2 regions of the Romboutsia sp. 1001713B170131_170501_G6 genome follow, and region 1 is predicted to be linked to the other one. Evidence: riboswitches for the same ligand, from Rfam matches in the RefSeq annotation. Region 1 holds a riboswitch; the other holds the start of a gene.

Region 1 (3,815 bases):
TTAGAAGGTTATACTATACCTGAAGATGGACTAGATGTACCTATAAAAAATGAGGTATTAGTTAAAGGAATAAAAGAAAAGACAGCTCAAGATAAGATAAATACAATGTCTATAGCAGATGCTATGATATATATAATGGGTATTGATAGCCAGTTCAAGTATAATGAAGAATACAGAAAATTTTTAGATGCTTTTAGCAAAAAGGTAAATATAAATATAAAAGAATATATGGGCTATATGTCTAAAAAATACTTTGATATTGGTGAGATAACTGATTCATTAATATACCTAAAAGCTATGATAAGTATGTATCCAAATGACATAGATGGATTATATCATTATTCAATAGTTTGCCAGGAACTAGCAAAACAGTATCAAAAAGATATGGACAAAGAAGCTATGAATAAGTTTTTATTAGAAGCTTTAGAAAAGTTAGAAATGGTTATACAATTAGATGAAAACTTTGCTTTAGCTTACTATCATTTAGGATATCATTACTACAATCAAGGGCAATATTTAAAAGCTAGAGTTATATGGGAAGAAGCACAAAAACTAGGATTAGATGCAGACTTAATGGCAGAGGTTCAAGAAAATATAGGAAAGATGGACTTTAAAGTTCAATATGAGGAAGGATATAACTTAGTATTCCAAGGAAGATGTGAAGAGGGGCTAGAAAAGTTATTACCTCTTGAACAAGACCATCCTGATTGGTGGAACTTATTATTTATGATAGGTCTAGCTTATAAAAATATGGGTGAATTTGAAGAAGCTAAGAAATACTTTGAAAAAATACTTATAACTAAACCACATCAAGTAGACACAATGGTTGAGTTAGGTCTTTGCGAGGCTAGTATGTTCAATATAGATAAAGCTATAGAACACTTTGAACAAGCAGCCAAAATAAAAGAGGACCCAGAAATATTATGCAATTTAGGTATGGCATATCTAAATAAAGGTGATATAGATGATGCTATATATTATATAGAAAGAGCTTATGAACTAGACCCACAAGATGAAATTACAGTGGCATGTTTAAGAGAACTTGATAAGTATAGATAAAAAATATAAATAAAAATTTTCCATAAGAAAATCTAAAATTGACTTTTATTAAATTAAAGAGTATAATAAACCACTGAGATTATATAAGTAAAGATAGAAGTTAAAATTAGGAACGAAGAAGTATACCTTGTATATGGGCACTTGAGGTATATGGAGTTAATAGTGCAACCGACTATTCAGATAATATTTAAATATTATTCGAATAGTCTTTTTTATTTTAAAATACAAGCTTATTGATAAGAGATTAATATAGATAAATTGAATACTAACAATCTCGTATAGCATAAGTGCGTAAAAAGTAAAATTATTAAAATGGCATAAATACATATAAGCTAAAAATAGGAATGAAGAAGTATACCTTGTATATGGGCACTTGAGGTATATGGAGTTAATAGTGCAACCGACTATTCAGATAATAAATCATTATTATCTTGAATAGTCTTTTTTATTTTAAAATAAAAGTTTATTGATAAGAGATTAATGCAAATAACGTGAATACTAACAATCTCTTATAGCATAAGTGCGTAAAAAGCAGAATTATTAAAATGACATAAATACATATAAGCTAAAAATAGGAATGAAGAAGTATACCTTGTATATGGGCACTTGAGGTATATGGAGTTAATAGTGCAACCGACTATTCAGATAATAAATCATTATTATCTTGAATAGTCTTTTTTATTTTAAAATAAAAAAATCAAAAAAGGGTGGTGAAATTTATTGAAAAATAAATACAAGTTAGAAAAAAAAATAATATCGATACTTACATCATTACTAATGGTTATAAATGTGTTAATTAATACGCATTTTGCGTATGCTGAAGAAGTTAAGACAAATAATCAAAAGGATACCATAGAAGTATCTATAACCTGTGATAAAAAAGAGGTTAAGCCTGGAGAAAAGTTGGATTTTAAACTAGAGTATAAGGCTAAATATGGACCAGGGAGTATAAAACCAGGTGATACTATAGAATTTGAAATGCCTAGTTGGCTTGAAAGATTTAGCTTTAAATTTCCCCCAGAACATTTTAAAAGTGTGCAAATGGAAGGGAATAAAGTAGTAGCAACATTTGGGGATGATGTCTATGATGCAATAGCAGGCTATGTTAATGTATCAGCATATGCAGATAAAACCGAAGAACTAGACAATCAGAAAATAGAGGTATGGGTTGATGGAAAACCAGTTACTAGTACAGAGATAGCTATAAAGCCATCTGATGAAACAGAGCCTATAATAGATAGACAGCTTCTTAAAACTGTAAATAATTATGACCATGTAGATTCGGATGGAAATATAGTAGGAAATATATATTCTCCAGTACTAGGGAAAACTCAACAATATAGAGTATATGTCAATGAAAAATTTTCAAATATATCAAATGCAGTATTAACAGATAATATGCCTGAAGGAATGGAGCTTATACCAAGTTCTGTAAATATAACTAAAATAGAAATAGATAGTGCAGAAACAGATGCTACAGATAGCCTTAATATAAGTAAATCATCTAATAGGCTTAGTATAAATTTTGGAAATATTAAAGATAAGTATATTGTAACGTATAAGACAAAAATTACTGAAGATAAGGAGTCTTATAAGAATACAGCAGTCTTTAATAAAAGTGATGGTAAGTTAAATAGTACTGTTATATTAAAGCAAAAAAGTGAAGTAAAAGATGTTATAAGCAAGTATAGTTATACTTCTGATAAAAATTCAGAAGGTAAAAAAGTAGCATCTATAAATGAAAATGTAAGATACAGAATAGATATTAATAAAAACAGATCAAATCTTAATAATGTAACTTTAAATGACTTTACACCTAAAGGAATGAAACTTTTAAAGGATAGTATAAGTATAGGAAAATACAATAAAGATGAAAGCTTTGAGTGGGTAACAGATCAATTAAGAGAAAAAATAAATACTAACAATGGAAATTTAACTATAAATTTCGGAAATATAGATGATTATTATATTGTTAGTTACGATATGAAAATTACAAATGTTGAAGATTCCTACTCAAATACCGCTAAGTTATCATACAACGGGACTAAAAACAGCGTTGATGATACAATTAAATATGAATACAATGCAGGAGCTATAAATGCTCATAAATCTGTTGATAAAGCTATATTAGACAAAAATGATGACCAAAGCGTTGTATATTCAATAAACTTTGAAAGTTTTGGTGTATTTAAAAAAGGTTATATAGACTTAGTAGATAAATTGGATCCAAATGTAAAGATAGTAAAAGTTGAAGTTCCAGATGCTTTTTCTAGTAAAATAGATAAAGCAAATAATACAGTAAGCGTTATTAATGATAAGGGACAAATAAATTATAAAGAAAATTTAGAAGTGAAGATATACACTGATTTTAGCAATGTAAAAAATGGAACAACTGTATCAAATATAGCTAAAATAAATGGCAATCCAAGTAATAAAGTTGAAACTAAAAAAGGATATGCTTTTGAAGCTATTAAAGTTGATAGTGAAAATAAAGATAGTAAGCTTAGTGGAGCTATATTTAATTTAAAAGATTCTAATGAGAAAGTTATAGGAAAATTAACTAGTGATGAAAATGGATTGATTAAATCAGATGTAGATAATGTAGGAACATATTATTTACAAGAGATAAAGGCTCCAGACGGATATTCAGTAAACGGAAAAGATATAAAGTTTACTATAGAAAAAAGTGATATAGGAACTGTTAAAAATATAGGAACTATAACAAATGAGAAAACAAATGGAGAATTAGAAATAAA
Region 2 (3,815 bases), on a different contig from region 1:
GTGAAGAAGAAATGACTGTAGATAAATTTATAGATTTAGTAGTTAATGAAAAAGATTACAAAAAAGATATTAGAATTAATGCATTAAACACTGTTCTTTCTAATATTGATGGTAGTTGTGGAGAAAAAGTTCACAAACATATAAAGCAGTATATTGAAAATAACTATTTTTAAAATTTTACAATAATATTAAATACAAAAAGTCATGAACAACTTATTACATTAAGTAATTGTTTTAAAAGACTTTTTGTATTTTATTATAAAAATATCAAGTTTGTTTAATGTAGATATATAATTCTAACTATAAGAGTATTTATAATAATTAATAACTTTTTACATATCATGATAAATTCATAAAACAAACCTAAATTAAGATCAGTTAAATCAACGCAAAAATCTTTAACTATTTTTTTAAGTGATAAGTTTTAATAATATTATATAAATACAATATTAATTATTATTTAACGAAATAATAAATTTAGATATTGCAAATATTATAAAATTTATTAAAGTGAAAATTAAATTTATCATATATCTTATTACTATAATAAGTTTTAATTGATTAATAAAGTAGATAAGTATTATAAGTAATTTTATAAATTTAATTGAGTATTTAACCAATATTTATATCAAAAATACCTTTAGGAACTAATATAGGTATAAGTGTATCTGATTTTATAATTTCACTATTTTATTCAAATCAATTAACTATTGTGAATTTAAAAATAAATTCACAATCAAAATTTAAAAAAATAGGAATATTATTTAAATTTTCAATACTTATAAATTTATCTGAATAAGAATACTTAAGTTAAAAATTTTTAGTATTAGAGAAGTTGTCATCTAATATATAATTTATATTATTATGTTGTTGTAGCAAAAAAATGTAAAGTTTTAATTTTAATAGCCGTATAATATAAAATATAAGATAAAATAAAATAAAATTATACTTTGTAATTAAAAAATAAATTTAAATATATTTCTAAAATTAGTTTGAAAAAAAATAGTAAGAAAAAGTGAATAAAAACTTGATTAAATCTAAATTATACTATAATATTTAGTGTGTAGAAGAAAATGTCGAAAAGTGTAGAAAGAGGACGAAAAACAAAATAGGCAAAGCTAGAGAAATCTAGTGACGCAAAACTATAGGAGCTAAAGTGGGAACTATGCTAGCCAGTTGCCAAAAACTATGTGTTTTTGTTTTCGATATATAAAGTTGATGATTTTTGGATAATTATGAATAATATATAAATTATTTTGATTACTCGTGTCCAAAATTATGTATCTCTATTTATCGGCGCTGATATTATATAACTCTCTTTAGAGTTATTTTTTTTTAAAAAAATAATATTATAAAAAGTGTAATAACTTGATTATATTACAAAAGTTCATTACGTATATTATATTTTTTTAACATAATAGGAAAAAATATGTAATAATATAAATGATATGGAAAAAAAGTGAAAAAAAGTTTATAATCGAAAAAGGTAAGAAAACAAACGAAAAGTATATTGATTTAATTTTATATCTAAGATAATCAAACCCTAACAATGATACTATGTTATGTAGTATACAAAATTACTCTTTATAGAGTAGTTTTTTGATTTATAAAGTTAATGAAGGAGAGTAATATGGAAATCTATAATTTAATGAAAATGGGACTAGATGCTACACATTTAAGGAGCAATGCCATTGCAGAAAATATTGCTAACATAAATACTCCAGGGTATAAAAGAAAGTATGTTAGTTTCGAAGATACTTTAAAGAATAAATTAGAAGTTCCTAGTATAAAGTTAAAGGTTGATAAGAAATCTGTGGTCAGAGAAGATGGGAACAACGTTGATATTGAACATGAGAAGGTTAATCAAGCAGCTACGACATTAGAATATAATGCGTTAGTAAGTCTTACAAATATAAAAATTGCTATGACAAAAAGTATAATATCTGGGAGGTAAATAAATGAGTGTTTTTAGTGGTATGAGAATTAGTGCAAGTGGTTTGGCAGCAGAACGTATGAAAATGGATGTAATATCTTCTAATGTTGCTAATATGCAGACTACAAGAACTAAAAATGGAGGAGCATATAGAAGAAAGATAGCTACATTTGAAGAAAATTATGATGAAAAATTAGGAATGTTAGGTGTTAAAACTAAAAAAATTGAAGAAGATAAATCTCCTCTCAGAAAAATATATGAACCAAATCATCCTGATGCAGACAAAGATGGATATGTAGAATATCCTAATGTAGATTTATTAGCAGAAATGTCAGATCTTATAAGTGCATCAAGAGCTTATGAATCTAATGTAGATACTTTAAATGCTCAAAAAAATATGATATCTAAAGCTTTAGAGATAGGCAGATAGAAAGTGGGTGGTTAAATGACAGGAATAAGTAATATAAATGTTAATTCTAATATATTCTCTAATGCTATTAAAAATAATACTACATATAAAGTTAAAGGAAATGAAAAGCCAGACAAGAAATTTGAAGATGTTATAAAGAATGCTATAGGTAAGGTAAATGATAGTATTATAAATTCAAATGAAAAGATAGAAGCTCTTATAAAAGGTGAAGATGTTTCTATGCATGATGTTATGCTATCAGCACAAGAATCTCAAATGTCAGTGCAACTTATGATTGAGATTAGAAATAAGTTATATGATGCTTACCAAGAAATTAATAAAGTACAATTGTAATTCCTTAATAAGGAGCAGATAGATGAATTTTAAAGAGTTAATAGAAAAGATAAAAAAATTTATAAAAACAAGAAAAGAAAACTTTAAGGAAATGAGAAAAGAAAAGAAAATAGCCATTATAGTTGGAATTATTGCAATTATACTAGCTATAATATTTGGAATCAAATATAAAAATGATAATAAATATGATGTTCTTTTCTCAGGTTTAGATTCAAATGATGCATCTGTTATAACTAAAGAACTAGAAAAAGAAAAAGTTGAGACAAAAATTGAAGGCGATAGTATATATGTGCCTAAAGATCAGGTAGATAAGTTAAGACTTGAACTATCTGGAAAAATTTCAAATGGTTCTAAAGGTTTTGAACTTATGGATGAAGGATCATCGTTAGGTCTTACAGATGAAGAATTTGAGGTAAAAAAACAAAGAATGATTCAAGGTGAACTAGAAAAAACTATAAAAACTTTTCCGCAAGTACAAGATGCAAGAGTTCATATAACAGAAGGTGAAGAATCTGTATTTGCTAAAGAGAGCATACCTGGAAAAGCAGCCGTTTATGTAGATTTAAATGTAGGAGAACAATTAAGCCAAGAACAAGTTAAATCTATAATATCTTTAGTGTCCGCAAGTACACCAAACATACCAAAACAAAATGTTGAGGTAATCAATCAAAATATGGTCTTATTATCAGAAGGAATATTTGATGAAAATGGAAAAGAAAATTCTAACGATAATTCCAATGGAATTGATATTGCTACTAAGGCAGAAAGAGATTTAGATAAAGGATTAGAAAGAGATATAGTTAGATTACTTGAACCTATATTTGGAGTAGGAAAAGTAAGAGCAACTGTTAATGCTGATTTGAATTTTGACACAAATGAAAAAACTCAAACGATAATAGATCCTAACAAAGTTATAGTGAGTGAATCAAAAAGCGAAAATAAATCTAAAGAGCCAGTAAACACAGGTGGTACTGTTGATAACAATATGAATAATAAAGGCAATGTAAATGATGGAACTACTGAAAGTAAAAGCGAAGATATAAAATATGAAGTAGGAAAGACAGAAATTAAAACCGTTAAGGCTCAAGGTGAATTAAATAGAATAACTGCTTCGGTTGC

Evidence for each region. Region 1 has a riboswitch for cyclic di-GMP ahead of I4U89_RS11780 (SpaA isopeptide-forming pilin-related protein). Riboswitches for the same ligand answer to the same signal wherever they lie in the genome.
Region 2: it holds a riboswitch for cyclic di-GMP, as region 1 does, so the genes downstream of both, I4U89_RS01395 (flagellar basal body protein) here and I4U89_RS11780 (SpaA isopeptide-forming pilin-related protein) in region 1, are expected to answer to the same signal.

The regions. Positions count from the first base shown of each region.
Region 1 is NZ_JADPFC010000005.1:97,265-101,079, forward strand. Features, by position in the region: gene I4U89_RS11775 (tetratricopeptide repeat protein) at 1-1,059, shown strand, start outside; cyclic di-GMP riboswitch class II at 1,159-1,241, shown strand; cyclic di-GMP riboswitch class II at 1,391-1,474, shown strand; cyclic di-GMP riboswitch class II at 1,624-1,707, shown strand; gene I4U89_RS11780 (SpaA isopeptide-forming pilin-related protein) at 1,780-3,815, shown strand, end outside.
Region 2 is NZ_JADPFC010000001.1:278,196-282,010, forward strand. Features, by position in the region: gene I4U89_RS01390 (CDP-glycerol glycerophosphotransferase family protein) at 1-173, shown strand, start outside; cyclic di-GMP riboswitch class I at 1,102-1,184, shown strand; gene I4U89_RS01395 (flagellar basal body protein) at 1,631-1,954, shown strand; gene flgC (flagellar basal body rod protein FlgC) at 1,959-2,363, shown strand; gene fliE (flagellar hook-basal body complex protein FliE) at 2,379-2,696, shown strand; gene fliF (flagellar basal-body MS-ring/collar protein FliF) at 2,719-3,815, shown strand, end outside.